DNA from 3 places in the Candidatus Clostridium stratigraminis genome. Region 2 is predicted to be linked to each of the others. Evidence: riboswitches for the same ligand, from Rfam matches in the RefSeq annotation. Region 2 holds a riboswitch; each other region holds the start of a gene.

Region 1 (11,370 bases), on a different contig from region 2:
AATTCATGCTGGTATAGGAGAGTGCCTTAATTTAGGCTGGCAGTGGGATAACCTTAAAGAATATACACAGCAAATTTATAAGAAGGATATTTCAGTGAAAAATATTTCTAATATTATTTTATCTGCCTGCGACAGCCTGTATTCCGGAAAGCCAGGAGATGATACCACTGTTGTAGCTGTTAAAGCTCGTAGCGCTTCCCCGGTAAATATTTTAGTCGGCCCTCCTTTAGATAGAAGTCTTGATGAGTATGTTGTAAGAAAATTTATGAAGGAGGAGGGAAAAAAGGTAATCTGCGGAGGAACCACTGCACAAATTGTCAGCAGAGTAATTGAAAAAGAAATTATTACAAGTTTTAATTATATAGATCCCTCTATACCACCAACTGCAAAAATAGAAGGGGTGGAGTTAACTACTGAAGGTGTACTTACCTTATATAAGGCACTTGAATATGCTGAAAAATATATTTCCTCTGATAATATAATGGAAGATCTAGTTAATATTAATAAGGAAGACGGAGCTTCTAAACTTGCCAAGCTTTTATTAGAGGAAAGTACATCCATACATTTTTTTGTGGGAAGAGCAATTAATCCGGCACATCAAAATCCTGAATTTCCTTTAAATTTAGGGATGAAGCTTAAACTTGTTAATGATATGGAAAACTGCCTAAAAAGTTTAGGGAAAAGTGTAATCGTAGAATACTTTTAATCACAAGGGACGGTTCCTTATGATTTGATTCTTATGATTTCACAGGTGATCACACCTTAAGATTTAAGATTTGCATAGAATCATTAGGAACCGTCCCCTATAATTTGTCGAAGTGGTGAATATTATGAATGTAGCTATGCAAACTATTGAGCTTAAGTTATTTAAGCCTGGTTTACTTAAGCGAGAAATAATTGATGAGGCTTTAGAGAATTACACTAGGGCTTATGAATATTTAATGGGTAAAGCTTCAAAAGAAATTGATGTTATTGAGGAAAGTTTTAAAGACTATAATAGAAATTATAGAGCTAATATAATATCTAAATGGATAGATAAAGATACCTTAAAGGGTTTAAATGTATTTAATATAGAACCCTTTAAGGATTCACTTAAATTAGATTTTTCTAGCACCATGGCTGGCTTTCTTAGCTTAAGATCAAAAAATAAAAGTGTAAGCTTTCCTGCTAATAATGGTTCAAATCTTAGGCCTATATTCTTTTGCAGATATTCTAAAGTAAGAAATTACAGTTTATTATATGATGCGGAAAAAGATAGGTATTATGCAAAAATATATTTAATGAATGTGAGAAATAAAAAAAGGAAAAGGACTACCAAAACTTATAATAATGAACTTAAGTACTTGGATAAAAATAAGGAAGTATACAAAGAAGGTACCGGTAAAAAAACTTATGTGATTTTCACATTGGCCTTTGGAAAATGGCAGGAGAAGTATCTAAAGGATGCAATTTATAATCCGGAAATTTTAAAAACCGCAAGACTTATAAAGCGTAAGAAGGAATACTATTTATCTATTAATATAGTTAAAAAAGTAGATATTGTAGAAACGGTAAATTATATGGGAATAAGCAGGGGTAATGAAAGCGCTATTAATTATGCGGTAGTTGATTATAAAAGCAGTTTAATTTGTGAAGGTCATGAAGAAATACAAGATAACATTACTGAGGACATGTTAAATAAAATTGCTAATAAATTAGTAAAAGTTGCACTAAAAAATAGATGCCAGGTAATTATGGAAAAGCTTATTGATAGGGGAGATAACTTAACCTTTCAAAATAAACAGGGAAAAAGCTTTATACCCAAAATTAATTGCAGTGATTATAATAAACTGTGTAATATAATGACCTGCAAACTAATGGGCAGCGGACTAAAAAATGTAATAAGGGTTAGTGGGGTCAGCATTTTTTATACTTGCCCATATTGCTATAATAAATCAAAGTCAAATAGATTTTCAAAGGAGATAATGTTATGTACCTCTTGCGGCAGGTCAATTAATATAGATAAAGCAGGAAGTCTAAATTTATCAAGAAGACTATTACAATATAAAAATGAGAAGATTAAGGTTTTAGTGGAAAGTACTAAAAATGGAATTAGATTTATTAATAAAGATTTAAGGCTTGAATATTATCCAACTAATCCCTTTGACTGTTACGATGAATTTATGAAGGTATTAGATGCTCTTATTGAAAACTTTTATATTAATATAAATTTAGAAAAAGAAAGCAAAAACTATAAAAGGAAATTAAGCTTAATTAAAAAAATAGAAGCAAATAAAAACAATTTTCAGCTAATAGATGTAACAAACAGTTAACTAACTTTGTGGTGTCATAGCTGCCGCACCATGTCTAATATAAATAATAATTTATATAAGACTAAAACCTGCAGAGCAGGAATGCACGGCATTAAAGAGCAGCTATCTAAATATTAAAATAATGACAGCCACATGAGTTATTACTTAATTTGCATCAGTCTATAAAACCGTAAATTCCTTGTCAATTGTAATCTTTGCATTATATTGAGGGTAATATTTTTTAACCTCTGTATCTATAGCTTTTTTTAACTTATCTTCAGACTCATTATTTAAACCTCTACTTTGTTCTACCACCAAATCAAATATTAAATTTTTATACTCGCCTTCACCAACCACTCTGAAATCATGCATGGATTTAACCTTTGGAAAGTTTTTAAGAATTTCCTCTAAAAGTTCTTTTGCCTTACTTACTTCCTTGCTTTCAGTATTAATAGGATCCATATGAATTACTAAATAAATATTTAATTCCTTTGAAAGCTCTTTTTCAGCTTTATCTATTATTTCATGAATAGTTACAACTGAAATATCATAAGGTATTTCCGCATGAATTGAAGCCATGCAGCGGCCGGGGCCATAATTATGAATTACTAAATCATGAACACCGCTTATATGATCGTATTTCAAAACCCCACTTTTAATACCTTCTACTAACTCTGGATCAGGAGCTTCTCCAAGTAATGGATTTAAGGTATCCTTTGTAAGTGAAAAACCCGAGTATAGAATAAATAGAGCTACAAGCACTCCAAGATAACTATCTATAGGAAAAGAAATCCACCTTGAAAGTAAAAGGGATATGGCAGTTATACTTGAAACTATAACATCAGCTAAGGCATCAAAGGAAGAAGCTTTTAATGCCTTAGAACTAATGGAATTTGCAATAAACTTATTAAAACTGCTGAGCCAGATTTTAACTATTACAGAAGCTAAGATTAATATAAAAGGTATAAATAAAAAATGAATTTTTACAGGATGTAATATTCTATTAAAGGATTCTTTTATAAATTGAAATCCTACAAGCATTATTAAAAAGGAAACTGCTAGTGCAGATAAGTATTCTATTCTGCCGTGACCAAAGGGATGTTCTTCATCAGCTGGCTTATTAGATAGCTTAAAGCCAACTATGGTTATAATTGATGAGGCTGTATCTGTTAAATTATTAAAGGAATCAGCCGTAATTGCTATACTGTGAGTTGCTAGTCCTACGAAAAACTTTACTAAAAACAAAAGAGCATTTAAAGTTATACCAACTATCCCACCTAAGTATCCATAGGCACTTCTTACCTTTTCATTTTTTATATTATTACTATCCTTAATGAATTTTGAAACTAGAAATTTTGAAAACATAGTATGCACTCCTGTTCAAGCATATTAAACAAACTTCACTATTTACATTGTTACTTTTAACGTTTTAATATAGTATATTATACCAAAGATGAAAACAAATTTATTAAATGGGTAGAAAAAATATATATTTATTTGTTATACTTTTAATATAATTTGCGATAAAAGCTAACATTATGTAATAACAAGTCTAGAAAATACATAGGGGGAATAAAAATGGAGCAGGAACTAAAACTTGCAGAAGAGTTAATTGATTTTATTTATGAAAGTCCATCTGCCTTTCATGCTGCCTTAAGTGTAAAGAATAACTTATTAGAAAAAGGTTTTACAGAATTGAAAGAAGAAGAGGCTTGGAAGCTTAATAAAGGCGGAAAATATTTTACAACTAAAAATGACTCCGCAATTATTGCCTTTGTTGTTGGAAAAGGAAACATTGAAGTAAATGGCTTTAAATTGATCGGAGCCCATACAGATTCACCTAGCTTTAGAATTAAGCCAAGGCCGGAAATAGTATCTGAAAATAATTATGTTAAGCTTAATACTGAAATATATGGTGGGCCCATATTAAGTACTTGGTTTGATAGGCCACTTTCAGCTGCTGGAAGAGTTATTTTAAAAGGTAAAAACATACTTAATCCTGAAACAAGGCTTATTAATATAAACAGACCTATATTAATAATACCTAATTTAGCTATACACATGAACAGAAATATAAATAAGGGTTATGAGATAAATGGCCAAAAGGATACTCTTCCACTTCTATCAATGATAAGTGAAGGCTTTGAGAAGAACAATTATCTATTAAGTGTAATAGCAAATGAGTTAAAGGTAGATATTAAGGACATATTAGACTTTGATTTATACCTTTATGAATTTGAAAAAGGTAAAGTTATAGGTTTAAACAATGAATTTATATCCTGCTCCAGATTGGATGATTTAGCTATGGTCCATGCAGGCATAAAAGCAATCACAAATGTAGAAGCTTCGGAAGCTACCAATGTTATGATAGCCTTTGACAACGAAGAAGTAGGAAGTCACACTAAACAGGGAGCTGATTCTGAGGTGCTTTCCAATATTCTAGAAAGAATAGTTCTTTCATTAGGTGGGAACAGAGAGAGTTTTTTCAGAGCTATTTCAAAAAGCTTTATGATATCTGCAGACTTAGCACATGCACTTCATCCAAACAGCGAAGAAAAGGCGGATCCTGTTAATAGACCGATAATAAACAAGGGACCAGTAATAAAACTAGCAGCAAACCAAAGCTATACTACTGACAGCAACACTGCAGCAGTTTATGAGCAAATCTGCTTGAAAGTTGGTGTTCCGGTACAGAGATTTGTTAATCGATCTGATTCACCAGGAGGCTCTACCATAGGCCCAATTACTTCCACACATCTTGCGATTCGCTCAGTAGATATGGGTACTCCAATTCTTGCAATGCACTCTGTAAGGGAGCTTGGTGGAGTAATGGACCACAGCTATGCTATAAAATCTTTTGAAGAATTCTATAGAATTTAAAAATGCAACATGTGGCACGAGGAAGTTTCTCGTGCCACATTTGCTAAAATAATGCTAATCATTAAGTATTTTCTATTTGCATTTTACAAGTTAATATGTTAAAGTACAATTTAAGATTATTAATTTAAATTACAATTAAATATCTACCTAGGGTAGAGGTGCCGTAACTATTAGTAACCATTCGGAGCGGGTACGCCAAAATGCATGGTAAAAGGAGTTATGGCCGAAGGAAGTATATTGACAGGTATGTTTCCTGGCAATGCATAAAATATATGTATTGCTGTCACTATGAAAATAGTGGAGAGCTACAAGGTACACAGAGTTGTAAAATACTATTGTATTTAATGCAGCAAGGGTGTTCCTTTGCTGCATTTATTTTTTTATCCAGCAAAAAACTATTGCATAAAGATTCAAAGGAGGACAAAATATGAGGGTTGTGGTTCAAAAATATGGCGGAAGTTCAGTAGGAACAATTGAAAAAATAAAGCAGGTTGCAAGCAGCATTATAAAGCGCAAGGAAAAAGGAGACAGCCTTGTTGTTGTAGTATCTGCAATGGGAGATACTACTGATGAGCTTATAGCATTAGCAAAGAAAATAACAGATAATCCTGACAAAAGGGAGTTAGATGCACTGCTATCAACTGGAGAGATGATTTCTTCATCCCTTCTTGCAATGACACTTAAGGATTTAGGTTATGATGCTGTAAGTTACACTGCCTATCAAATTGGCTTAAAAACGATTGGAAATTATGGTAAGTCCTTAATAGATGATATTGATGGAAGTAAAATTCGAAACAGTTTAAAGGAAGATAAAATAATAATTGTAGCTGGTTTTCAGGGTGTAAATGAAGAAGGAGATATTACTACCTTAGGAAGAGGGGGCTCTGATACCACAGCTGTTGCTATAGCAGTTAAGTTAAATGGAATCTGCGAAATATATACTGATGTTGATGGAATATACAGCGTTGATCCTAGAAAATATAGCAAAGCAAATAAAATAAAAGAAATCGATTATGAGGAAATGCTTGAACTTGCGAGCCTTGGTGCTCAGGTAATGCATTCAAGATCAGTGGAACTTGGCCAAAAATATGGTGTGCCAATTTATGTAGGGCTAAGTAACAGTGATATTAAAGGAACAGTAATTAAGGAGGTATATAATAAAATGAATATGGAAGGAAAAGCAGTAACTGGCCTAGCTACGAGTGATGATGATGTAGCAATAACTATTGAAAATATTAGCTATGATATAAATGTATTATCAAACCTCTTTGAAGGATTAGCAAGCAGAAAAATAAACATCGACATGATAAGTCAGACTTCCCCAATAAATGAAAGAGTGAATATTTCCTTTACAGTTCCAAAAGAGGATTTGAAGGAAAGCATGGAAGTGGTGGGGATTTATGCCAAAAAAGATTGTATTAGTATAGATGAAGATATTACAAAGTTTTCTATGGTGGGAATTGGTATGAAAACTACTTCAGGAGTTGCTGCGAAGATGTTCAAGCTTTTTAGCAAGAATAACATTAAGGTAAAGATGATAACTACCTCAGAAATTAGAATTACCTGTGCTATTAAACAAGAAGACAAGCTTAAAGCAATAAATATTGTTGCAGAAGAATTCAATTTATAAATATTTTAAGGAGGTACCCAATGCAGTTTTTTGGAAATGTTAAAATAGAAAATAATGAGTTAGTTATAGGAGGGGTAAGTACAGTAAAACTAGCTAAAGAATATGGTACCCCACTTTATGTTATTGATGAAGCCTTCGTTAGAACTAAATGTAAAAGATACCTCAGTGCTTTTAAGGCATTAGAAGCTGGAAATAGAGTTGCCTATGCTGGAAAAGCTTTTTTAACCTTAGCTATGTGCAAGTTAATAAAGGAAGAAGGTCTTTGTCTTGACGTGGTTTCAGGCGGTGAACTATATACAGCAATTAAAAGTGGTTTTCCCATTGAAAAAGTATATTTCCATGGAAATAATAAAACCCTAGAAGAAATAGAATTTGGCATAAAAAATGGAGTTGGAAAGTTTGTAGTAGATAACTATTTTGAAATTGAAAAGATAAATGAAATTGCTAAGTCAGATAATAAAATACAAAAGATATTATTGAGGATAACTCCAGGTATAGAAGCCCACACCCATGACTATATAAAAACAGGGCAGATAGACTCAAAATTTGGATTCTCCATTTTAAATAATGATACTTTAGATGCTGTAAAAAGGGCCATTGAGCTGCCTAATATAGAACTTATTGGACTTCACTCGCATATTGGGTCGCAGATTTTTGATATTGAGCCCTATGAGGACGAAGTAGTGATTATGTTAAAGCTTATTTCTGATATAAAAGAAAAGCTTCATTATGAGATACAAGAATTAGATTTGGGGGGCGGCTTTGGTATTCATTATAGAGAAGGGGATAAACCTAAGAGTATAGAAGATTTTTGCTCCTCCATTATCAATAAAGCAGAGATAACTGCAAAAACTTTAAATATTAACCTGCCCAGTCTCACTATTGAGCCTGGTAGATCAATAATTGGAAAAGCTGGAACTACCCTTTACACCATAGGTTCCATAAAAGAAATAGAAGACATAAGAAAATATGTTGCAGTAGATGGTGGAATGACAGATAACATTAGGCCTGCACTATATAAGGCTGAGTACGAGTGTTTGCTTGCAAATAGAGCTGAAGATAGCACTAAAGAAAGGGTTACTATTTCAGGAAAATGCTGTGAATCAGGAGATATACTATTAAGTGATGTTAGTTTACCTAAAGTAGAAAGTGGAGATATTTTAGCAGTTTTGTCAACTGGTGCTTATGGGTATTCCATGTCCAGCAATTATAATAAAATACCAAAGGCTGCTGTAGTATTTGTTAATGAAAAGGAAACTCGGCTTGTTTGCAGAAGACAAACCTATGAAGACTTGATAAGTAATGAGATATAATAAACGTAAAAATTAAGAAATAATTACAATTCAGCTCCAGTCATTATTATACATTGACTGGAGCTTTTAATCGATAAAAATTTATTGATAAACGATAACAATTATGTTATTCTATACTCATACAACACTTATATCCCATAGCGGATTAAGATGCCCCAACATTCCGAAAAAAGACAAGTCAAATGCTGAATAATGTTTATTGGAGGAGATAATCTATGAAGATAAAATTAATTCAACCGGAAATGGTGCCAAGGCCTATGGATACAAAGCTAAAAACAAGAATGGCGCCTTCTTTAGCATTACTCACAATAGCAAACCTTACGCCAAAAGAGCATGAAGTAATTATTCAAAATGAAAATGTTGAAAAGATAGATTTTGATGAACCTGTAGATTTGATAGCAATTACCGTCACTGTGGATGTAATGAATAGAGCAGAGGAAATATCCAAGGAGTTCCAAAAACGTGGAGTAACAGTAATTGCTGGAGGTATACATATTACAGCAGATCCAGAGGGGGTTCTGAATAGCTTTGACGCAATATGTGTAGGAATGGCTGAGAGAGTATGGACAAAAATCCTTAAGGATAAAGAAAATAATGATCTTAAGAAGATATATTATGATATGGAGAATATTATTGGGAAAGAAATGATAGCGCCAGCTTACGACATTATTGATAATAAAAAGTATTTATATACTAACATAATTAGTACAAGTAGGGGATGTCCTTTTAAATGTGATTTCTGTTATAATAGCTGCAAAAATGTACTTGAAACTTGTATTAACAGGCCTATAGATGATGTAATAAAAGACATTAATGCACTAAAAACAAGGCACATAATGTTTATTGATGATAATTTTATTGGAAATCCCAAATGGACAAAAAAATTATTAGAGGAAATAAAACCTCTTAAACTTAAGTGGAATGCAGCGGTTACTTCTAATATATTGGAAATGCATGAATTATTAGATGATATGAAGGAGGCAGGTTGTCAAAGCTTATTTATAGGTTTTGAAAGTATAAATAGTAAGTCATTAGATAGTGTCCATAAAGTGCAAAATAGTGTGAATAGATATGAGAAACTTGTTGATGAAATCCACAAAAGAGGAATAATGATAAATGCAAGTTTTGTTTTCGGATTAGATGAAGATGATGTCTCTGTTTTTAAGAGTACATTAGATTGGATAGTCAAAAATAAGATAGAAACAGTAACCTCACATATCCTTACCCCCTACCCTGGTACAAAGCTATACTCATCATTAATAGAGGAAAATAGAATTGTAGATTACAACTTATCTAATTATAATACTGCCCATGTGGTGTATAAACCCAAGAATATAACAGCAGAAGAATTATATAATGGCTATTTATGGATATATAAAGAAGTGTACACTTTGAAAAATATAATGAAAAGGCTACCAGAATCTAAAAAACAATGGATTCCATTTTTAGCATTTAATTTATTTTATAGAAAGTTTGGAAAGCTTACTGAATTAATATGCAATATAGTTTCTTTTAGAAATATAGGGAGTTTTTTTAGATGGTTTGCTTATAGTATAAAGTAGGTAGCTGTATTATTATTTCTATTTATAAATTAGGTCTCTTTATAATCGGAACTTAAGTAACGGGCTTCACTAAGAATATTATTTCTGATTTTACAAAAATCTATTATGCTCCTTCATATTTTTTATTTTTATCGGGTATACTAAGTTTTGCATTAAAAAAGTTAGGAGCTGATGGAATGTTCTATGTTTATACAACAGCAGTAATATTCATAGGGTTGTTTATACTATATATATTAATTAGAAACAGAGATATAGATGAACACAACTTGATGGAAGACGTTCCAACCATTAGTATTAATAAAGAAGAATTAGAAAAACACGCTTTAGAGATATCTCAGTATTATTCTGATGTGTCTAAGAAATCTAATTGCAAAAGAAAGCTTATTAAAAGTTTAGATAGAAGCTATGAACAGATAATTAAGGCATATGAAAATATAGATAAACAGGTAAAAAGTAATAATGAGATAGTTCCTGCTGCTGAGTGGATGCTTGATAATCTTTACTTAATAGAAAAAGAATATAAGGATATTAAGCATAGTATGCCCGTGTCTTATTATAAAGGGCTTCCTATTATTAAGAGAGGTATTATGAAGGGGTATCCCAGGGCCTATCATATTGCTGTGGAACTAATTTCTCATTCTGACGGTAGGCTGGACGAAGATACTATTGAAGGTTTTATTAATGCCTATCAGAAAAATACTATTTTACTTATGGGTGAGCTATGGGCTCTTCCCATTATGATTAGAATTGCTCTAATTCAAAATATAAGTAAAATATCAGAAAATATTATTTATACCGAAGAAGAAAAATTAAAGGGCGAAATACTAGCTGACAGACTTATTACTGCAATTAACTCCGGAAAATTAGAAGATGAACTAAAAAAACTGGAGGAAAGAGAAATAAGCTTTAATTCCCATTTAACTGAAAGCTTTATTAAGGTTTTAAGGAATAATGGAGTGGATAATTCAGATATATACAGCTGGCTGGATAAAAGGCTTGAAGTTAAGGAAACTACTGCAGAAAAAATCATAAATATTGAGCATCAAAAGCAGGCACATTTTCAAATCTCTATGGGAAATTCAATAACAAGCATCAGAGAAGTTGGAGCTCTCAATTGGTGGGAAATTTTTGAAAGACTTTCCTTTGTTGAAAAGGAACTCAGAAAGGATCCTTTAGGAATATATGAAAATATGGATTTTGAATCTAGGGATAACTACAGACATAGAGTGGAGAAAATAGCTAAACACTCAAACAATTCAGAGGCTTATGTAGCAAAAAAGGCTATGGAATGTTCAGAAGAGCCTGAGATTAAAGAGGATTATGCAAGGCATGTTGGCTATTATATTATAGATGAGGGCATAGAGGATTTAAAAAAATTAATTAATTATAAGGACTGGTGCTTTGGAAGCTTAGGCAGGACTATTAAGAAAAAGAAAATTAATTTTTACATTGGAAATATAGTTATTAGCACAGTATTATTATGTTTTCTTGTTATTTTAATAGGAGATTATGAATTTAAGTTACCTATTGAAAACTGGCGCTTTGCTGCAGCATTTTTTGCTGTATTAATACCCTGCAGCGAAATAGTAATATCAATATTTAATTGGAGCATAAATCATCTAACAACTCCAAAATTTGTACCAAAGCTTGATTTCAAGGATGGCATTCCTGACAGCAGCAGAACAGTAGTAGTT
Region 2 (11,370 bases):
CTTATGAGACCAATAGGCAGGCTTTATCTTTGCAAGAATGCAAAGCTTGTGTATGATGTACTTACTAATGCTAAAAACGATTTAGTGGATATACATAAAATTCTAACTGAATATGGAAGTGCTTTTTTAGAGAATATAGACAGGCAAAAGGTATATATAGTTGGTTCTCTTGCTGGGGGAACTGGCTGTGGAGTATTTTTAGATGTAGCAGTGATGCTTTCTAAAATATTTAATAGGGATAATACAAATTTAATAGGCCTCTTTACCTTAGAAAGCTGTTACGATGAAAAGCTTTCCTCAGATATAGATGCTCAAAATAGAAGTAAGGCAAACTGCTATGCTGCCCTTAAAGAACTGGAATTCTATATGTCCACCATAACAGATCCAAAGGATGAAAAATATTTATTTAAGTATAATAATTTAGCAGAAATTAGATTAGAGAGAAGACTTTTAGATGTTTGCTACTTAATTGAAAATAAAAACGAGCTTGGAGGGGTTCTTACAAATATTGAAGACATTTATGAATTGTGTTCCTTACAGCTATTTCAAGAGGTTGGCAGTAAGTTGGGTTCACAGCTTAGGGCAGATTATTCCAATTTTATTTGTAAAGATAAGGATCCTATTTTAAAGAAAGATAGAAATTTCAGTACCTTTTCCACCTCTACCATGGAGCTTCCTATAGATAAACTTAAAAGCTACTGCAGCCTAAGGTTTGCAATGGACATTATGGATACTTTAGAAAAGGGAAGGGGTAACTCAGATAGTATTATAGATGATGATGCTGAAAGCCTTATTAGTAATATTAATGAGACTTTAGGTATTAATGAGGTTTTAGCTGATTTTTCTTTTAACTTAAAAATAAATAGCAGTGCAGCTGCTTTTGATTTAAAGGAAGGGAACTGCGGCAATTTAGATAAGGCTCAGCGCTTTGCCAAGGAAAGAAAAGCTCTATGGAATCAAAATAAAACAAATTTGAGAAACCAATTAAATTCTTTATTAGAAAGTTATATAGACGTAAATATTGTAGGAAAGGGCATTAACTTTATTATTGAAATGTTTAATAAAGCTGAAGCTATAATGTACAATGAGTATTCTGAAGGACTTATAACTACATCAATAGATAAAGAAAAAATAAAGGGAGAAGTCTTAAAATTAAAAAACACTAAAGGCTTATTGAGGAGAGAAAAAGTTACTATTGGCGGTGAATTATGCGGGAAATTTAATAAGTATATAGAACAGGAGAAAGGCAAACTTGTCTCAGACATCTATAAGGATAGACATGAAATGTTTGTTAAGCTTAAGGGATTATTAATAAGTAAATTCCAAGAAACATTAATTTCTATTACAAGTAATAAAAGCGAAATTTTGTATAGGCTTAAAGCCTTAAAAAATCAGCTTGAAAAAAAGTATGGGGGAAGCATTATTTCCAGGGAAATGGTTAATTTGGAGTTTTATGAGGAGTTTTATTCAGAAAAATTCTTAGTAAATTTCACTAGGAGAATGCAAAATATTTTCATGGAAAAGGATATATTAAAGGTTGCTAATGAAGCTTTACAAGATATAATTGAGCTTTGCAATATAGAATTTGAAAAAGTTAAAGGAAATATTAATATAATAAATCTTATGGAAAGAAATGCAGTAAAAGAAAAATTAAACTTAGAAGATTATTTAAAAGAGGAACTAGATGCAGCTGCTAAGCTAGCTAGGCCCTTTTGGTCAGCAGTAAAGAGTCCAGAGGTATCCTGGACAGAATGCTATTATGTGGGCTCCATTAAGGAAGAAGGAACAAATAAACCGCCTATGGCAATTGACAGCTGGATAAAGAATCAAACAGGAGAACTTTCACGGCAGGCAAGATATGTTGAAACAACAAATCCATATGCAATAGACATAATTCATATTACTATGGGGGCTTGTGCAAGCTATTTACCAGAGATAAAAAATTATAAGAAGCAATACGTAAAGCTTCTAGCTTCAGAGGCATATCCTCTTCATCTAAACGAAAAATATATTGGACTTGAGGAAATAGAAATGAATGTAGATAAACTTCTTCAATATTATTCACTAGCAAAGGCCTATGGAGGCATACTGCAAATAGATGGAAGCTACTATTTAAATATACGGGCAAGGCAAGGGACCTATAACTATATTTATTATTCCCCATATTGTATAAGGGGAGCCTATACAGAAGAAAGACCTTTAGAAATACCTGATAATAAGGCAAAGCTTAGAGGTGATTTTAAAAGGCTTGGAGAAGGAAAAGAAGATGTACTTGTAAGTATAAGTGAAGACCTTGAGGTTAATGCTTTAATATACGGCTTTATTGAAGACATAGACAAGATATTTACAAAAGAGGAGCTTAAGAAGCATTGTTTAGAAATATATATTAAGGGTAAGGTAGAACCTGATTTTATATCTAGAGAAAAGCTTCTATATAAGCTTAATTAATAAGCCGCCATGCCGTCCCATTCTTAATAAATAGAACTTTTATAAATGAGAAACACTTATAAGCTAAAGAAAGTGAGCATAATATGTTAATCACAAAGATCTTACATTATTCATATCATGATACAAATGATTAAATTAGGTGAGCTAATGGAAAATGTAATAGAGATAAAAAACCTGATTTTATATAAAAAGGCTGTGAAGCTTCTTCAAGAGAATGATATAGAATATGATAAAGCTAAGCTTTTAAAGGATCCTGAATTATGTTCAGATATTGTAAACATAATTAATCATTTAAAGAATAATTAAGCAAAACTTTAGGGGCTGTTGTTTCAGCCCCTGAAATTATCTAAAGTGGTAAGGTAATGCATAATTTTATGTGCCCATTTTTTATAAAGTCTAGGCTCATCTTTTTTTAAAACTTCCATAAATAGGTCTAAGACACCTAACTTAAAAAGTCCCTTTGAAAGGTGCCTTGGGAAATTTCGTTCTTTAGTATAAAATTTTTGAGGATCTATCATAATAGGTTTGTTATCAGGTGTAATAAAAACGTCCTTACATCTTACATCAATCTTAGTGAATCTAAGTCTTTCAAATTCCTTAAGCATTTCTATTATATCACGTGTAAGTTTTTCATTTAGGCCATTTTTCTTTATGTAATTTTTTAGAGGTATTCCATCAACAAAATCTCTAATCATGTAGTTGCCGCCTACCTCATACAAACGAGGGAAATATTTATTTCCATTTACCTTTTTTAAAATGGAGGTCTCACTTAAAAAGTCCTTCATAACGAAGCATACTTTAATAACCTTATTATCAGGAAGCAAGTAAACAGCTCCATTATGACCCCTTCCAAGAAATTTGCAATCAAAAAGGTTTATATCTGAATATTTATAATTAAATTTGCTGTTTTTTCCCATTCCTACACCAAAAATATTGCTTTATATAATATATGAATGGATATAGTGAATTGTTCCACTAAGTTATACTGTTCCTTTTAGACCAATTTCTTCTGCAACACCTTGCATTGCCTTAATGGTTTCCTCCATTATATAGTCAAGGTTCATTTGAAGCTTCTTAGCCCCTTCTTCTATAAGCTCTCTATTTACACCAGCAGCAAAACTCTTCTGCTTCCACTTCTTCTTAACAGATTTAAGCTCCATATCTAAAATGCTTTTGCTTGGACGCATAAGTGCAGTGGCTGTTATTAATCCTGTAAGCTCATCTATGGTGTATAAAACCATTTCCATTTTCTCTATAGGTTCTGTGTCAATGCAAATTCCATAGCCATGGCTTTGAATAGCATGAATATAATCCTCCGGCCAGTGTCTTTCTCTTAAGAGTTCTCCAGCCTTAACACAGTGTTCTTCTGGATACATTTCATAATCTATATCATGGAGAAGACCTACGATTTTCCACTTGTTAACATCAGATTCACCTAGAAGCCCAGCAAAATGCCCCATAACAGCTTCCACTGAAAGGGCATGCTTTATTAGACTGTCACTTTTATTAAATTCTTTTAGAAGAGTATATGCTTCTTCTCTAGTTTTCATAAAAAATACCTTCTTTCGTAATATTAATTATATTATTTACATATTAGTAATATAAAGATAAGGTGTCAAGCATTAAAGAATATTTGCAATATTCAAATAAGTGTTGAAATAGTTGCAAATTAAATATACAATTAATATAAAGATTATACGGACAAGTTATAATATGATTACATTTATAAAGTGGGTGTTAAGGGTGATTAAACAGATTTTAAAATCTAGATTTTTAGTATTTGGGTTATTGATAGGCTTTGTATCAGTAAGTATAGCTAATATTATCACTAGTAAAAGTGCTATATGGGCTCATAACAGATTGCCTTGGTGGATGTTTATCCTACCTCCAATAGCTTTATATGTGGGCTATAAGGCATTTATCTATAAAGGTAAAAAATAGCTAGCTGCTATTATAAAGTATGTGTTCATATATCACTACGCTAAAAAGTCACGGATACTTATATTTTCAAATAAAAAAATCAGCATTTTAGAATGCTGATTTTTTTTATTTGCTATTTTACATCATTTAAAGAACTATGCTTGAAGCCATAAACAAAGTATAGAAGTGAGCCGCCAGCTAGCCAGATTATAAATCTTAACCAGGTAACTGGAGGTAAGCTTACTATAAAGTATAGACAAAGAAGCACAGTAATAATAGGTGTAACAGGTACCCAAGGACATCTGAACTTTCTTTCAATATTTGGCATAGTCTTTCTTAATATTATAACGCCAACTGAAACTAGTATGAATGCGAAAAGTGTACCAATATTACATAATTCTATTAATACGTTTAATGGGAATAATCCAGCTAATACTGCACATATTATACCGGTAATCCAAGTACAAATATGTGGAGTTTTATGGTTAGTATGCAGTTTAGCAAAAACTGGCGGAAGAAGTCCATCTCTTGACATAACCATAAATATTCTAATTTGTCCGTAAAGTGTAACTAGTAATGTAGAAATCATACCTATAATAGCACCTGTAGCAACTAAGGCACCGCCCCAATTAATACCTATGCTTCTAAGGGCAGCTGGAAGAGCATCTGTAATATCTATACTCTTGAAAGGAACTATACCACAAAGAACAAATGCTATAGCTACATAAAGGACTATAACAACACCTAAGCATATAACAAGTCCTAATGGAACGTCCCTCTTTGGATTTACGGTTTCCTCTGCAGCTGTTGAAACTGCATCAAAGCCGATATAAGAGAAGAATATAAGTGCAGCACCTTGCATAATACCTCTCCAGCCAAATGGTGCAAATGGGTGGAAGTTTGTAAGGTTAATATGTGTTGAACCAAGGAATATAAATAGTAAAATTACTATTATTTTAACCCCTACTATAATATTGTTAACATTGGCACTTTCTTTAATACCAATATAAAGTATCCAAGTTACCAATAAAGTAATAAGAATTGCAGGAATGTCTGCAATACCACCATTTAATGTAGAAGTTGTTATTGAAGTAGGTAATGTAACTCCATAATTTGCTAGTAGTGCAACAAGGGTGCTTGACCAACCTGAAGCAACAGTACTAGCCGAAACAACATATTCAAGCATTAAATCCCAACCGATAACCCATGCAATAAATTCCCCAAAAGCAACATAAGAATAAGAATAAGTACTACCTGCAACAGGAAACATAGTAGCAAGCTCTGAGTAGGTTAGTGCACAAAAACCACTTACAAGTGCAGCAAGAATAAATGAAATAATTACAGCTGGACCTGCAGCTTGAGCAGCGGAACCTGTAGCAACAAAGATTCCTGTACCAACAACTGAACCAATACCTAAAGCAGCTAGGTCAATAGCCCTTAATTTTTTCTTAAGTCCCGAATGTTCCCCCTCATCCTCCATCATGTCCGCGGTTTTCTTTCTAAAAAGATCCATAGCTTGTCCTCCTTAATATTTTGTTTTATAACAACACATAACATAATTCCCCATAATAATTATGTGCTTATTATACAATGAAAATAAAAATAGTCTATATGCTGGCTAAAGGATACTATCTTTAGTAGATTTTAATTATTATATTATATTTAATTATATTAATAATTAAAGAAAACTATGAATAAAACAATGTTATAAAAGCTCAAAAGATATAGATATATAGAGTAAATAGAATATTTCTTGTAGTAAAGCAATAAAGGATTTTAAAAACTTGTTGTCAATTAAATGAATTTTCAGAAATATATAAATATATTATATAAAATTATTTTTACCAAGGGAAGTACTTTTTTTAAAAAATTTAATGTAGTATGAGGAGGTTCTTTATGTAATATTATGGTAGAAGAGACGTCACTATACTACACATTAAGACCAAGAGAATATTTTCACAAATAATAATTATTCATCTTACTAGATTATATAAATAAAATTATTCATTAAATAGAATATTCCCTTTTTAGTGAAATATTAAAATTTTCAATAAATAATATTGACAGTAAAATTTCGCAGGAATATAATAAAATTAACAATTGAATAATTAGGTACATAAATAGAGGAGCAAGTAAACGTTTAATCTTTAGGTGTTAAGAAGAAGAACCTTCAAAACTAAAGATGAAGGATTTACCTGCCGAAAGGGTATTTTAGTTCTTTAGCTTACCCTTGGGGATAATAGGTACGCTTTTATCCTTGCCGTGAATAATTTCATGGAGCGCTATTTACGTGATGGAAGATTGATTTTCATTGCATAGATGGCACTATTTAAAGGCCTTAGGTTTTAAAAGCAAGCACTGAAAATCTTCAGTGCTTTTTTATGTTTAAAAATTAACAATATTTTACAAACAGGTTGGAGGGTTAGTTATGAAGGCTTTAATTAGAATGAGAATGAGCACCCATGATGCTCATTATGGCGGCAATCTTGTTGATGGAGCAAGAATGCTTAATCTATTTGGAGATGTTGCCACAGAGCTATTAATAAGGAATGACGGGGATGAAGGCTTATTTAGAGCTTATGACAGCGTAGAGTTTTTGGCACCAGTTTATGCAGGAGACTATATTGAAGCAGTAGGAGAAATTGTTGAGTGCGGAAATACTTCCAGAAAGATGATATTTGAAGCTAGAAAAGTTATAGTACCATTGCCGCATATTAACGACTCTGCTGCTGAAATATTGGAGGAGCCTATTATAGTCTGCAGAGCAAGCGGAACCTGTGTTGTTCCGAAAAACAAACAGAGAAAATTAGTTAGAGATTAAAAGTATTAACATTTAAATGGGGGAGTTTTATGGAAAAGTTGATTATTACGGCAGCTATATGCGGGGCTGAGGTTACTAAGGAACACAATCCAAGTGTACCTTATACAGTAGAGGAAATAGGAAGAGAAGCAGAGGCAGCCTATAAGGCAGGAGCTAGCATTATCCACCTTCATGTAAGGAATGATGACGGCACACCAACTCAAGATAGGGAAAGATTTAGACTTTGTATCGAAGAAATAAAGAGAAGATGTCCAGATGTTATTATACAGCCTTCAACCGGCGGTGCAGTTGGAATGAGTATTGAAGAAAGACTTCAGCCAGTGGACTTACTGCCAGAGATGGCTACCTTAGATTGCGGTACCTGTAATTTTGGGGGAGATGACATATTTGTAAATACTGAAAACATGATTAAAGCCTTTGGGGAAAGGATGATATCACTTGGCATTAAGCCGGAAGTTGAGGTATTTGATAAAGGCATGATTGATATGGCCATAAGGCTTAATAAAAAAGGATTTATTAAAGCTCCAATGCATTTCAATTTTGTTTTAGGAGTCAATGGGGGCATAAGTGCATCTCCAAGAGATTTTACTTTTATGATGGGAAGTATCCCAGAAGGAAGCACCTTTACTGTATCAGGAATAGGAAGAAATGAGTTTCCCATGGCTGCACTTTCAATAATTTCTGGGGGCCATGTTAGAGTTGGATTTGAGGACAACGTTTACATTTCCAAAGGAATGCCTGCTAAATCTAATGGGGAATTAGTTGAAAAGGTAGTAAGACTAGCAAAGGAACTTGGAAGAGAAGTAGCCACTCCAAAAGAGGCAAGAGAGATTTTGGGATTGGGGATGAAGTAATGAATAAGTTAGTAAAACCAGAAGATTTAATACCTCTTTTTAAAGATGGAATGACAGTTATGATAGGAGGCTTTTTAGGCTGTGGTACTCCCCATAAAATAATTGATAAGCTTATTGAAGCAAATATTAAAGACCTTATTATAATTGCAAATGACACTAGCTTTGTAGATAAGGGTATTGGAAGGCTTGTTGTAAATAGACAGGTTAAAAAAGTAATTGCTTCCCATATTGGTACAAATTCTGAAACAGGAAGACTTATGAATGAAGGTCTTATGGAAGTGGAGCTTGTACCACAAGGAACCTTAATTGAAAGAATCAGGGCAGGCGGATCAGGCTTAGGTGGAGTATTAACGCCTACAGGTATTGGAACAATTGTTGAGGAAGGCAAGCAAAAGGTAACTATTGAAGGAAAAGAATATTTAATCGAGCTTCCATTAAGAGCTGATCTTTCAATTATCAGAGGAACTATAGTTGATGAATTTGGTAATACCTTCTACAAGGGAACAACTAGAAACTTCAATCCATTAATAGCCATGGCAGCAGACAAGGTAGTAGTTGAAACAGAAAAGTTAGTAAAGGTGGGGGAACTTAATCCCGATTATGTTATAACTCCAGGGGTGCTTATAGACTACATTATAGAAGGAATTTAGTTTTAGAATTTACCATGAACCCGCATAAATGCAGTAAATATTTAAATATTTATATTTTTATCTATTTATATATTTGAATATTTACATATTTAAATAACTAGGTTTAAATTTACCCTTGAAGGAATCACTAGGGACGGTTCCTTATGATTTCACAGGGAATCGCCCCTTAAGATTTGCATAGAATCATTAGGGACCGTCCCTTAGGATTTAAAAAATAGGAGGTGAACAATTTGGTAGATAGTAAAATGGCGAAGGAAGTAATTGCAAAAAGGGTTGCACAGGAGCTTAAGGATGGACAGCTTGTTAACCTAGGAATTGGCCTTCCAACTCTAGTTGCAAATTATATTCCAGAAGGCATGCATATCACTTTTCAATCAGAAAACGGCATGGTAGGAATGGGACCTGCCGCTGCAGTTGGTGATGAAGATATGGATATTACAAATGCAGGAGGACAATATGTAACAATTCTTCCTCATGGTGCATTCTTTGACAGTGCAACCTCCTTTGCGCTTATAAGGGGAGGTCATGTAGATGCTACTGTTCTTGGAGCATTAGAAGTGGATGAGGAAGGTAACCTTGCTAACTGGATAATTCCGGGGAAGATGGTTCCAGGCATGGGTGGTGCCATGGATTTAGTTACAGGAGCTAAAAGAGTAATAGTTGCTATGCAGCACACAGGAAAAGGGGAACCCAAAATACTTAAAAAATGCAGACTTCCTCTTACAGCAAAGGCTGAGGTGGACTTAATTGTTACTGAATTATGTGTTATTGAAGTAACAAAGGAAGGTCTAGTCCTAAGAGAAATTCATAAAGATACAACTATAGATGAAGTTAAATCACTTACGGAAGCAGCATTAATTATTCCTGAGGAAGTAAAAATTATGAATGTTTAGCTGCTTTACTGAATTCACATTTATGATCTTTTCTAAATGAGGAATGAAGGCTTAAGAAACATGATTTATAAATAACATTAATAAATAAATATCAAATAAAAAATTAAAAATTTTAAATTAACGGGGGTTTTTATTCATGAAAAAGGGATGTAAATTTGGAACACACAGAGTTATGGAGCCACAAGGAGTATTGCCACAAGCAGCACTAAGGATTAACAACGATATGGAAATCTACAGCAATGAAATGCTTATAGATGTTCAAGCTCTTAATATCGATTCAGCTAGCTTTACTCAATTAGAACAGGAAGCTAATGGAGATTCAGAAAAAATCAAAGCTAAGATACTAGAGATAGTAGGTCAAAGAGGAAAGATGCAAAATCCTGTAACAGGTTCAGGTGGAATGCTTATAGGAACAATAGCTCAAATAGGAGAAGATTTAAAGGACAGAGACTTAAAGGTTGGAGATAAAATAGCTTCCTTAGTTTCCTTATCCTTAACTCCATTAAAAATAGAAGAAATCATTGATATTAAGCAGGATATTGACAGAGTTGAAGTTAAAGCTAAGGCTATATTATTTGAAAGTGGAATTTATGCAAAGCTTCCAAATGATATGACTGAAAACCTTGCACTAGCTGCACTAGACGTAGCAGGAGCACCAGCACAGGCAGCAAAATTAGTTAGACCAGGGCAAAGTGTTTTAGTGCTAGGTGCACATGGAAAATCAGGTATGCTTTGCTGCTACGAAGCGATGAAGAGAGTTGGACCTACAGGAAAAGTTATAGGCTTAGTTAGAAAAGAATCACAGGCTAAAGACTTAATGGAGTGGGGACTTTGTCATGAGGTTATAATTGGAGATGCTCAAAAACCAGTTGATGTATTAAATAAGACACTTGAAGCTAATAAGGGAAAAGAAGTTGATATCTCAATAAGCTGCGTAAATATACCAAACACTGAAATGTCCTGCATTCTTCCAGTAAAGGATGATGGAACAGTTTACTTCTTCTCTATGGCAACTAGCTTTACAAAGGCAGCACTTGGAGCTGAAGGAGTAGGCAAGGATGTCAATATGATAATTGGAAACGGCTATACAAAGGATCATGCAGAAATTACATTAGCAGAACTTAGAGAAAGTGAAACCTTAAGAAAAATATTTGAAAAGTTATATATTTAATAAATAAGGGGTATGGGGGAAATAAAATGAAAGTGAATAGAAGGTTCGAACTCTTTAAAGAAGCTTCTGACGAGCAGTGGAATGACTGGAAATGGCAGGTTAGAAATAGAATTGAAACTCTTGAAGACCTTAAAAAATATCTTCCTTTAACAGTAGAAGAGGAAGAAGGTATTAAGAAATGTCTAGAAAGCTTTAGAATGGCCATAACACCTTACTATTTATCACTTATTGATGTAAATGATCCAAATGACCCAATAAGAAAACAAGCAATACCTACAGCATTTGAAACCTATAGATCAGAGGCTGATTTGGTTGACCCACTTCATGAAGACGCAGATTCACCAGTACCTGGACTTACTCATAGATATCCAGATAGAGCATTACTCTTAGTTACAGATCAGTGCTCCATGTACTGCAGACACTGTACTAGAAGAAGATTTGCAGGCCATCATGATAGTTCACTTCCAATGACACAAGTTGATAATGCCATTGATTATATTGCAAAAACTCCAGTTATTAGAGATGTATTAATATCAGGAGGAGACCCATTACTACTTTCAGATGAAAAGCTTGAATATATTATTTCAAAATTAAGAGCAATACCTCATGTGGA
Region 3 (11,370 bases), on a different contig from region 2:
CTTGAATTGTCAGTAGGTGGTGAGCCACAGTTTTATGAAATCTTGCATTATATGAATAGTGTAGTTCATGGATACCTTATTGTATACAGGGGTTTAGAAGAACTAAAAGCAGATGGAACGTTTCATTTCTCAAACAGTGCAGCAGATAATGGTTGGGGAAAATTAAGCTTTGAGCCAAATGCCCCTAAAACTGACATGCTAGGATACAGTAAGTCAAGTCAAAATGGTGCAAACTTAACCATAACATACTTAGTTAATAATAAGCTAGTTACAAAAGAATCCTTTGATTCTTTCTCTAAGGAACAATCTGAGAAAAAGAATGCAACTTGGTATGAATTTTCTCAAAAGAATATTGAAACAGAACTTTCTGCAAATCCATAGGCATCTACAAATATCATTAATAGAACTATTACAGGTAGCAGCAAAGTTGCATATTACTTAATAGGACACAAAAGGCGGCCTTTTAATTTTAATAAGTAATAACTCATACGGATGCCCTTACAGCTTTTATGAGCCGAAAAATTTGTTCTGTGGTCTTAACCACATTCTTCCTTGCAGTTTCGTGATCCATGGCTTCCTGCAGTGAAATAGCTTTTGTTAAAATTGAGAAATATGCATCTATACCCTTTTCATTGCATTTGACTGCATCTTCAGTAACACTGCCAGCCAAGGCAATAACAATTTTGCCATATTTTTTAGCTAACCTTGCTATTCCCACTGGAGCCTTCCCCATTGCTGTCTGCTCATCCAGGCATCCTTCTCCTGTAATTACATAATCAGCCTCTTTAATACATTCTTCTAATTTTACCGCACTTAAAACTAATTCAATTCCCGGCTGCAGCTCACTATTTAAATAGCTTAAGAAGGCAAATCCAAGACCACCTGCTGCTCCAGCTCCGGGAGTCTCAGAATAATCACTCTTAAAATGCTCTTTTGTTACCAGCGCATAATGAGCCATATCCTTATCCAATTTTTCTTTTATCTCCTCGGTTACGCCCTTTTGAGGGCCATAAATATAGGTGGCTCCGTTGGCCCCGCACAAAGGATTAATTACATCGCAGGCTATTTTAAAATTACATTTAGAAAGCTCAGTCATAATATTTTCAGTGGAAATTGCAGAAATCTTACCTAAATCCTTTGCTCCAAACCCTAATTTATTACCATTTTTATCGTGAAATTCAAAGCCTAAGGCTGTGAGCATCCCAATACCGCCATCATTAGTAGCACTTCCTCCAATACCAATAATGAAATTCCTGCACCCCCTCACTATGGCATCTTTAATCATTTCTCCCACCCCATAGGTTGTTGCTTCCATAGGATTTTTTTCTGTTCCAACTAATATAATCCCTGAAGCTGCTGCCATTTCAATAATTGCCGTAGCTGATTCACTAATATATCCATAGGAAGCCTTTATTTTACCCCTTTGAGGCCCCATAACACAAATGCTAACCATTTCTCCGCCAAGGCCTTCAACTAATGCCTCAGTGGTTCCTTCTCCGCCATCAGCTAATGGTTTAACAATAACGTCTGCATCAGTTACATTCAAGATTCCCTCTTTAATAGCATTACCAGCTTCAACTGATGTAAGACTGCCCTTTAAAGAGTCAATTGCAATAACTACCTTCATCCAATCCACCTGCCTTTCATTCAATTGAATATATGTTCAGTTTCCCATTTCCCTGCTAAAAAAGCAATACCTTTAGCTCCCAGATATTTTGATTAGTCTATGATTCTAATTAATATAGCTGTTTTTTTATTTAGGAAATATTTCTTAATGCATTTCAGCTTCCTATCCTTTCAGAAATTTTAAAATGCGGCAAGCTAAAAAAAGAACGGCTAAACGCGGCAGGGGGACGTTTCTCCTGCTGCATTTAGCTGCTCCTTCAAAAATCACTTTATATATCTTTTACACAATAAGTAATAACTCATATAAATACCATTTAAATTTTAAATAAGTAATTCTTATGCGAATGCCATTAAATTATTTTTAAAAACTCTTTTGTACGCTCTACTTTAGGATTGGTAAAGATTTGCTCCGGAGTTCCCTCTTCTGCTATAACACCTTTATCCATGAATACAACACGGTCTGATACTTCTCTTGCAAAGCTCATTTCATGAGTAACTACAAGCATTGTAAGACCGCTTTGAGCTAGTTCCTTCATAACCTTTAGAACTTCGCCAACCATTTCAGGATCCAGTGCTGAGGTTGGTTCATCAAAAAGAATAACATCGGGCTCCATTGAAAGTGCTCTAGCAATTGCTACACGCTGCTTCTGCCCCCCAGATAGCTGCTTTGGCTTGGCATTAACATACTGCTCCATGCCTACAACCCTTAAATACTTTAAGGCTACCTTTTTAGCTTCTTCCTTTGAGCGCTTCAGTACCTTTATTTGTCCAACAATACAATTATGCAGAACATTATGATTGTCAAATAAATTAAACTGCTGAAATACCATACCTAGCTTTGTACGATACTTATATATATTATGCTTATCATCTAAAATATCTTCTCCGCTGTAGATAATTTCTCCGCCGGTTGGTTTCTCTAAAAGATTAATGCAGCGAAGAAGTGTTGATTTTCCTGAGCCAGAAGAACCTATAATGCATACTACTTCTCCTTTTTTTACTGAGAAATCTATGTCCTTTAGTACTTCATGAGTTCCAAAGGATTTATTTAAATGCTGAACCTCAATTACATTTTCCATTTTCCTAATCTCCTTGCAATTTTTATTTTTATAAATACATTTCCTATACCTGCATCTGATTAGCATACATAGTGTAATTTTCTGGTCCATCTATTTTCTTCTCTATAAAACGTAAAATTCTTGTTACTGTAAAGGTCATTATAAAATAAAGAATACATGCAACGAAAAAGGATTCAAAGTATCTAAAATTATTTCCTGAAATTGATTTAGTTTGGAAATAGAGCTCTGTTACAGAAATTACGTTAAGTACTGATGTATCTTTTATATTAATTACAAATTCATTACCCATTGCCGGTAGGATATTGCGGATTGCCTGAGGCAGTACAATATTAACCATAGTTTGAAGATGGGTCATACCAATAGCCTGTGCTGCCTCAGTTTGTCCTTTATCGATTGAAACAATACCTCCGCGTATAATTTCAGACATGTAGGCACCTGTATTAATTGAAACAATAAAAATTGCTGCTGTTAACCTGTTCATATCTACTCCGAAAGCTAGAGCAGAACCATAGTAGATTACCATAGCTTGTACAATCATTGGGGTTCCACGGAATAATTCTATATATATAAAAAGAACAGAATTTATAATTTTAAGAAATATCTTCTTTATACCTCTTTCAGGCATTGGTATAGTCCGTACAACACCTATTATAAGACCAATAAAAAAACCTAAAATAGTACCAATCATTGAAATAAAAAGTGTCATGCCCGCTCCTCGAAGGAACATTGGCCAGTTATCTGTAATAATTTTTAATACCCATTGAAAACTCATTTTTAATCACTCCTGCTTTATCTGTGCCGGGTAGCTTGTCCAATCTAAAATCTAATTTAAGCCAAGCCCCCTCTATAATGTCTTAATAATTTTTATATTATTTATTTTGCTGCTGGCTGATTCTTAATAGCACTATCCATAATGGATTTTTGCTGATCAACAGGTATAGTGGCTAAAATTTTATTAATCTTTTCAGTTAAATCACTGCCCTTAGCAACACCTACAGCAATTGCTGTATCGTCTGGTGAAGTAACAAAGCCGTCTTTGAACTCTACCATTTTAAAAGCTGAGTTTACTGCAGAAGCACTAACCCCTTCTGGACGTTCTGAAACATAGCCGTCAATCATACCTGCTTGTAGTGCAACTCTCATTGCCGGGAAGTTATCCATGGCAGGCTGCTTTTGAACACCCTTTATTTGATCTATTACTGAATAATGGAAGGTATTTAATTGAGCAGTTACCTTTGCTCCGCTGAAATCCTGAATTGATGCAGCGTTGTCATACTTTCCGCCTTTTTTAACTACCATAACTAAATCTGATTTATAGTAGTTATTTGTGAAATCTATTGTCTCTTTACGTTTTTCTGTTGGTGACATACCTGCAATAATTGCATCTATTTTACCTGAAGTCAAGGCTGGTACAAGACCATCCCATTCAGTTTTAACTACCACTAATTTTTTCCCAAGTCCATCTGCTATTTTCTTAGCTATCTCAATATCATAGCCCCCCGCATATTCTGCGCTGCCATCTATTTTAACTGCACCATTTGAACTGTCTGATTGCGTCCAGTTAAAGGGTGCGTATCCACATTCGAGTCCAATTCTAAAGGTTCCAGCATCATTTGCTGCCTGTGCCTTTGTATCCTTTGAGGCATTGCTTGTCCCGCAACCTCCTAAAACTAATACTGCTGATAGTGACATTGCCATTAATGACCAAAATTTTCTTTTCATTTTACATATCTCCTTTTTATTATATTTTCTGCTTTTGCAGTTAAAAAAGGCTAATCTTTCATTTGGATTTTTTAATTTCTCATTTCAGTCTTTTTTTGAACAAAAAAAGACCTGAGGTAACCTCAGGCCGCAATGTGCACACTTGCTCCTAAACCCCTACATTTCCCAAATGAGATAGCACAACTCAATAAACCGGGTAGTCTATTGAGACAGTCCTGCAGCTCTTAACTGCAGACCCAGCAAATAATATAGAGAATATTATAAGCTTCGGCGATGAATCCTTCTCCCTAGTTTCAATGTTTCTCAAGCTCCGCTAAGGACTAATAAGCACCGCGCCTCTACCCCACCGTAAAAGTGAGGTCTTATTTAATTGTTATATTTACTTTATAACAATTAATTAAATATGTCAACATCTAGTTGTATAATATTGTAAATGTAACTGTTTACAACTAAATTTTTTATAAAATTTTTTTAATATTTTACAAATGTCTCACATTGGGTTCCTTCAATGGAACTAGCATCTGGCCCATGAACCTGTACGTGTGGAGCTGAACAAGCTCTATTATCATTATAGTTGCAGTTAAGAGCATCACATTTAATTATAGGACTCATTTCAATTGAGGTATTGGTAAACAACTGCTTAACTTCACCGCCAAAATTCATATTAGTAAGATGAGTAAAAGCATTCTTAATACCCTTTTCAGCAAAGGTATTGCACATTGTTTGAGCACTGCTGTGAGCGCTGCTTCCTACAACATGAATTTGGTTTGCTGAGCAAAGTCCACTCATATTATGCACACAGCTAAGAGCACTGCAGCTCAAGTCACCATTCATAAAAAAACCACCTTTCTCAATATTGTTAACCATATTTTACACAATAATGAAAATTTTATTCCATTATAATTGCTTGTTGAATATTTTTTAAAGAAAATTAAATCTTCTGGATTAGCAAAAAAAAATAGCAGCTTAAGCTGCCAAGTAATAAAATGAATCAGTTGCACTATTATGCATTCTTTTATTTTTACCAATTATTAGATAAAATATACTACTTTTTAATATAATCCTTAATTATGATTTTAATAAATATAAACATGGCTGGAACTCCATAAGCAAGCATTCCTACTTGTTGTAACTGTGCCCCTCCACTAGGAAATATAAGGCTTATGCCTTCTCCAAACATGCTTGCACCTACATATATCATGAGTATTGAAATAAGATCAAATAGGAGGCCCATACTTAACTTTATGCTTGTCTTATAGAACAGGAGCATGACTAGTAAGGACATTGCAAAACCTATTAAGGCACCTATAATTATAGCTAAAGTGCCCTCTGTCATAAGAGGAATAATAAAAATTATTATCTCAAGAGTTTCTCTAAATACTGTTAAAAAGGAAAATATGAATAAACCTAGTCCTGTAAGTTTAATATTATATCTTTCTTCAATTGGTAAATTATAATTTTTCTTCTGCCTTCTCATCCATATAATAAAATACACAACAATGGCAGAGAGAAAAAGCATTAACGAACCATTAAAGAGCTCTTTTGTATATCCGCTTAAGTATGCAGTTTGACTATATAGGAAAAAACTTGCAAGAAAGCTTACAGCAAGGCCACCAAGAACACCAGAATATATATACTTGGTAAGTTCTCTTTTGTCTAGCTTAACAATATAGGTAGTTAGTGCTGTTAAAACTATGAGCATTTCAATGCACTCTCTTAAAGTAATTATACTTACGTTCATCATCTTACATCCCCCCTTTATATTTACTTGATACATTATAATCAGGAGGTATTATTTAGGTGACAAAAAAAGAAAGCATAAGCTTTCCTTTTTAATAATTATTTGTTAATTATCATTCATTTTTATATAAGAATAAGCTGTAATATAAATATGTTACATGAGCTGATTGCTGCAAAAGTACTGGTTATTTTGTAACTGCGCCTGAATTTGGCTTAATATCCTCATAAATATATTTGTGGAGCTGATCAGTTGTGAGCTTTATATCAGTCCCTAAATAATATACATTATTTATCATTAAGTTCTTCCAATTGCCATCTGCAGGGAATCTCTCCTGGTCTATGGTCTTCATTCCTTTGGATAAAATACCTGCACCAAGGGAAACTATTTCACCTTTTGAAATACTTGTTTCAACATAAGGCAAGATTGTGGAAACTAGACTTGGATATTTTGTTATTCCTGCCTCCTGTACTTTAGTAAGCATTTGAGTCAGAACCTTCCTCTGCCTTTCCGTTCTTTCAAAATCATTTCCTATATATCTTATTCTGCTGTAGGCCACAGCCTGTAATCCATTTAAATTAATACTTCCTGAGGAAGTTAGAGGAGTTACTTTTTCTTTTTCAATATTAGTAACTTCCTTCATGTAGCTGTTTATGTAGGGCAGCTCCTCATTTCTCACATCAATAGTAACTCCGCCTAGGATATCAATTATTTTTTCCAGGCTAAAGAAATCCACGGTAACATAATCCTTTATATTAAGATTAAAGTTCTCATTTAAGGTCTTAATTGCCAGCTGCGGTCCCCCGTAGGCATAGGCATGGGTTATTTTAGTCATTCCATGACCCGGTACGTTTACGTAGGTATCTCTCATAATGGAGGAGAGCTTAATTTTATTATGATTATAGTCAATAGAAGCTACTATAATTGAATCAGAACGGCTGGCTTCATCCTTTGATCTTCTATCTAAGCCAAATAAAGCGATGTTTACAACTTCCTGCTTAGGATCTTCCTTTTGAATCTGCTGTACTGCCTCTTCTTTAATTCCAAGGGAATTATTATCCTTTTGAAGCTCTGCACTCTTAATTTTATTTAAGAGTGAATATGAATAGATGCCTATTCCTGCAATTAAGGCTGCAAAGACTATAATAACTGCTATAATTATCTTTTTTCTTTTTCCATTTTTCTTCATTCTATTACTCCTTGTATATCAAATTTATACTAAAAATTATAAGTTTACATTACTTAATTCTAAGTTATGCACACCACTGTAATTTTAAACACACTATTAACTTTATAGCTTGATTATTATTATTTTTAGATAGCTTATATTCTTTAAATTTATATGTATTAAATAATTAATATATAAGCATTATTTTATAGTCTTAATATAATCAGCAATAACCTGACCAAGCTTTTGATAACCCTTTTCATTTAAACTTAAATTATCTATGGTATACAGCTTTAGGTTATCTTCTGTTATGCCGCTTTTATTAAAGGCATCCAAGACTAATATATTATAGGTGCTGCAAACAGCTTTAATACCTTGCACATAATCCTCCATTTTATAGCCTGCAGCATTTGAATTTGGATATACCGGTTCATTCATGAAAGCCCCTCTTTTTAATGGAGTAATGAATACTATATTAGCATCCGGTTTTACCTTCAATATTTCATTTATAACCTTTTTAACGTTTCCATAGAAGGTAGCTTGAGTATCCTTATCCTCAATTGTTCCAAGGGGTGTATTATAAGCATAGTCATTTGTACCTGCAAGAACAGTTATAAGATCTATATCCTTCAATTTTTCTGCTGATATATTTGAAGTTAAATTCTTCATAACTCTATTGGCAGCTGCATCATTTGTTACCATAGCCATGCCAGTCATAGCTTTTACCTTTAATTGATAATTATTTGCTGCAGACATTCCATCACCAAGGGTATACCAATTTTTATTTTTCCATCTGTCATTATCAAAGTTTCCTAAGGCATTAACCCCTTTATAGGTAATATCACTTAAAGCAGGCTTAGAAGCAGGCTCAACAGCAGGTTCAATATTACTTGCCTTACTGCTATCATTTTGAAGGCTATTTTTAGAAACCTCCTTCTGCAAAGCTGTAAGCTCCATAGTTAATTTATTTTGTTTCTTCTGCCCTATGCCAACTACAACTATTAGAGAAGCTGCCAGAATTAAAATTATTGCAAACTTAAAAGCACTATGATTCACTATTTGTTTCATTATTTAAATTGCCCCCTATCCCCTAATTATGTAAAGCGTTAAAAATAGCCTTACCATAAAGATATATGCCTTCAATATCCTAAGAATTATAAAAAAATACCCTGCAGGTAAAATTCAGCCAAAGTTATATTTAATAAAAGAGAAGTGCAGCCACCTTCATTAAATAGGCTTTAAATAAACTTTTTCAGGGTATGTAATTATATTTAATTATTTTCTTAAGCCCCAGAAACTAAATTTCTTCTTGTTTGGCTTTATATCTAAAACATCAACTTCTTTACCTTCAATAATTTTATATTGATTTTCATCCATCCACCCATAAAGCTCTGGATTCTTGTACTTAATTATTTCTAAAGCATCTGCAATCCTTGTAGTTCTGCGCTTATCATCATGGGCGTCGCTGCCTATTAGATGGATCATGTTTCTCTCTACTAAATGCAATGCAAAGGTCTGAATATCCTTGCCATAGATGCCTGTTAAGCTTCCTGCATTTAGCTGTGCAAGGGTTCCTTGTTCTATGAGATTCTTAAGAAGACCCTCATCCTTCATTATTTTAAAGTTTCTTTCTGGATGAGCAATTATAGGCATAGCTCCTTGGAGCCTAAGCTCATAAAACACTTCATCAGTATACATTGGGAACTGCTGCATAGGTAGTTCTATTAAAACATATGGGGTTAAATTAATGCCCCATATCCTTTTTTCGCTGTAATACTTTGGTAGATCAGGGTGCAAATACAATTCAAGGCCTGGAAGAATATTAATAGAAATATTCTTATTCTTAGAAAGGTTTATTATGCTTTCAAGCCTTTCATAGTAATGCTTCTTATTCTGCTCCAATTCCTCTGGTATAAAATGTGAAGTAGCACATATAAATTCCGTGCCTTCCTCAGCTGCGGATTTCAGCATGTCAAAGGACATGTCATAATTTTTAGAGCCATCATCAAGGTAGGGTAGAATGTGACTGTGAAAATCTATCATTAAATTTCACTCCTGTGAACTTTATTTATAATCATAATTATAATAATAATAGGACCTTGAATTATTAGGGATTTTATTAATTACTACTCCTATGAGCTTGCCGCCTACTTTATTTATTAATTCCTTAGCAGTAACTAAAGCCTGTTTTTCAGCTTGTCCAAAGCTAGCTACAAAAACTACGCCATCACAATAAGTAGCTAAAATCTGAGCATCTGTAACAGCTAAGACAGGTGGAGCATCAAATAAAATAACATCAAACTGCCCTTTAAGTTCCTCAATTAAAGCTCTCATTTTTTTACTGCCTAAAAGTTCAGCTGGATTTGGAGGAATAGGCCCGCTGGTTAACACAAAGAAATTGTTAATATTAGTAGTTCTTACTGCCTCAAGAAAGCTTTTTTCTTTAGCTAATAGAGTTGTTAACCCGTCCTGATTGGTTATTCCAAGCTTCTTATGAATAGTAGGTTTTCTAAGATCGCAATCTATTAAAAGTACCTTCTTACCACTTTGAGCCATGGTTATTCCAAGATTAGAAATAACTGTACTCTTGCCTTCTCCAGGTTGTGTGGAGGTAATTACTATAGTTCTTAATTCCTCATCAAGAGAAGAAAATTGTATGTTAGTTCGAAGTGTCCTAAAAGCCTCAGCAGCTTGGGATTTAGGATTCTTTATTGAAATCATATCATTCAGCATACGTTCACCTCATTATTTTTCAACTTCTGTAACAAAAGGGATTGTCCCAATAACCGGAATACCTATAAGCTTTTCCACTTCCTCAGAAGTCTTAATGGTATTATCCAAGTATTCTATTAAAAATACCACTCCTACTGAAACCATTAATCCAAGTAAAAAGGCAATTGCTATATTAAGCTTTGTCTTCGGGCTGTCTGGAGAAACCGGAAGCTGAGCCTTGTCCAATATTCCAACATTATCGGATTTTGTTACATTCTTACTTACATCTTTTAAGGATATTGCTAGTTGATTAGCTATATCCATGGCTTCTTTTGGGTCCTTTGATTTAACAGTTATAGTTAAAAACTCTGTAGTTCCCTGTGGAGCTGCTGTTACCATACTTTGAAGCTGATCAGTGCTTAGCTTTAAATTTAAGTTTTGAATTACATCTTCAGCTACAGTTCTTGATTTAACAAATTCACTATAGGTTTTTACAAGCTGCTGATACATCATAACATCATTGTAGCTCATTGATGGGCTTTTTGAAGCATCTGTACTTGTTTCCTTTTGTATTATAACTGATATATCTGCTTTATAAGTCGGCTTTATTATAAAATAACTTACTATGCCGCTAATTAAAGCAGCAGCTAAAGTAATTACAACAATTAAAGTCCATCTCTTCTTTAAAATATTTAAATACTCAATTAATTCCATTGCCTTCCTCCTAAGCATTCAATATTACATATAACCAACTTTTATTATATAATAAAATTGTCGGATTTTAAAGATTTTTCACATAAAATATGTAAAAATGCAAAAAGGTATCCAATTAGATACCTTTATATAAATAGTTATGCGGTTTTGTTTAAGGCCTTCTTAAACAAGCAGCAATCCATTGAAGGTACATTTCTTATATACAACTTTCCATCAGAAATAAGATAATCATTGTCTGAATAGACTTCAGTAGCTACACCATCAGCCTCTTGAAAATAGGATTGACTTTCTAAATCGCAATAGAATTTTGTACTCTTATTATCAAAATTAAATACTGCTAGATACATGTTTTCAGCTCCTGTCAGGAGTAAACCAAATATCTTGCTTCTTCCTACATAGGGTATAACAGTGAAATTGTTTCCTATATCTAAAGCCATTGTAAGTAGATTTTTATTTGCTAAAAAATTAATATTAGCACCTGTAAGGATAACAGTCATAAGCTCATTAATTTTTTTATTATTAGAGGAGAAGCTTTTATAGCTGTAGGTAATAATTCTTTGCATAAGAAGCTTAAAGAAAAAGTCATAATTTATATAATTATTATCCTTTTT

Evidence for each region. A riboswitch is a leader RNA that binds a small molecule or an ion and turns the genes downstream of it on or off. The one in region 2 is predicted to bind lysine.
Region 1: it holds a riboswitch for lysine, as region 2 does, so the genes downstream of both, ACJDUG_RS05435 (aspartate kinase) here and kal (3-aminobutyryl-CoA ammonia lyase) in region 2, are expected to answer to the same signal.
Region 3: it holds a riboswitch for lysine, as region 2 does, so the genes downstream of both, ACJDUG_RS04620 (transporter substrate-binding domain-containing protein) here and kal (3-aminobutyryl-CoA ammonia lyase) in region 2, are expected to answer to the same signal.

The regions. Positions count from the first base shown of each region.
Region 1 is NZ_JBJHZZ010000002.1:240,223-251,592, forward strand. Features, by position in the region: gene ACJDUG_RS05415 (SpoIIE family protein phosphatase) at 1-706, shown strand, start outside; gene ACJDUG_RS05420 (hypothetical protein) at 831-2,312, shown strand; gene ACJDUG_RS05425 (cation diffusion facilitator family transporter) at 2,472-3,656, opposite strand; gene ACJDUG_RS05430 (M18 family aminopeptidase) at 3,870-5,171, shown strand; lysine riboswitch at 5,317-5,487, shown strand; gene ACJDUG_RS05435 (aspartate kinase) at 5,599-6,801, shown strand; gene lysA (diaminopimelate decarboxylase) at 6,822-8,114, shown strand; gene ACJDUG_RS05445 (B12-binding domain-containing radical SAM protein) at 8,330-9,676, shown strand; gene ACJDUG_RS05450 (glycoside hydrolase family 94 protein) at 9,853-11,370, shown strand, end outside.
Region 2 is NZ_JBJHZZ010000015.1:33,865-45,234, reverse strand. Features, by position in the region: gene ACJDUG_RS15285 (tubulin-like doman-containing protein) at 1-2,448, shown strand, start outside; gene ACJDUG_RS15280 (hypothetical protein) at 2,575-2,754, shown strand; gene ACJDUG_RS15275 (protein kinase) at 2,778-3,365, opposite strand; gene ACJDUG_RS15270 (HDIG domain-containing metalloprotein) at 3,429-3,998, opposite strand; gene ACJDUG_RS15265 (hypothetical protein) at 4,192-4,389, shown strand; gene ACJDUG_RS15260 (amino acid permease) at 4,502-5,881, opposite strand; lysine riboswitch at 6,482-6,661, shown strand; gene kal (3-aminobutyryl-CoA ammonia lyase) at 6,797-7,189, shown strand; gene kce (3-keto-5-aminohexanoate cleavage enzyme) at 7,219-8,043, shown strand; gene atoD (acetate CoA-transferase subunit alpha) at 8,043-8,693, shown strand; gene ACJDUG_RS15240 (3-oxoacid CoA-transferase subunit B) at 8,939-9,586, shown strand; gene kdd (L-erythro-3,5-diaminohexanoate dehydrogenase) at 9,723-10,757, shown strand; gene kamA (lysine 2,3-aminomutase) at 10,784-11,370, shown strand, end outside.
Region 3 is NZ_JBJHZZ010000002.1:50,070-61,439, reverse strand. Features, by position in the region: gene ACJDUG_RS04640 (hypothetical protein) at 1-381, shown strand, start outside; gene ACJDUG_RS04635 (glycerate kinase family protein) at 485-1,627, opposite strand; gene ACJDUG_RS04630 (amino acid ABC transporter ATP-binding protein) at 1,977-2,705, opposite strand; gene ACJDUG_RS04625 (amino acid ABC transporter permease) at 2,749-3,477, opposite strand; gene ACJDUG_RS04620 (transporter substrate-binding domain-containing protein) at 3,579-4,427, opposite strand; lysine riboswitch at 4,595-4,776, opposite strand; gene ACJDUG_RS04615 (DUF1540 domain-containing protein) at 4,899-5,261, opposite strand; gene ACJDUG_RS04610 (FTR1 family iron permease) at 5,473-6,171, opposite strand; gene ACJDUG_RS04605 (LCP family protein) at 6,353-7,354, opposite strand; gene ACJDUG_RS04600 (SGNH/GDSL hydrolase family protein) at 7,535-8,401, opposite strand; gene ACJDUG_RS04595 (tyrosine-protein phosphatase) at 8,609-9,376, opposite strand; gene ACJDUG_RS04590 (CpsD/CapB family tyrosine-protein kinase) at 9,398-10,066, opposite strand; gene ACJDUG_RS04585 (YveK family protein) at 10,079-10,759, opposite strand; gene ACJDUG_RS04580 (hypothetical protein) at 10,897-11,370, opposite strand, start outside.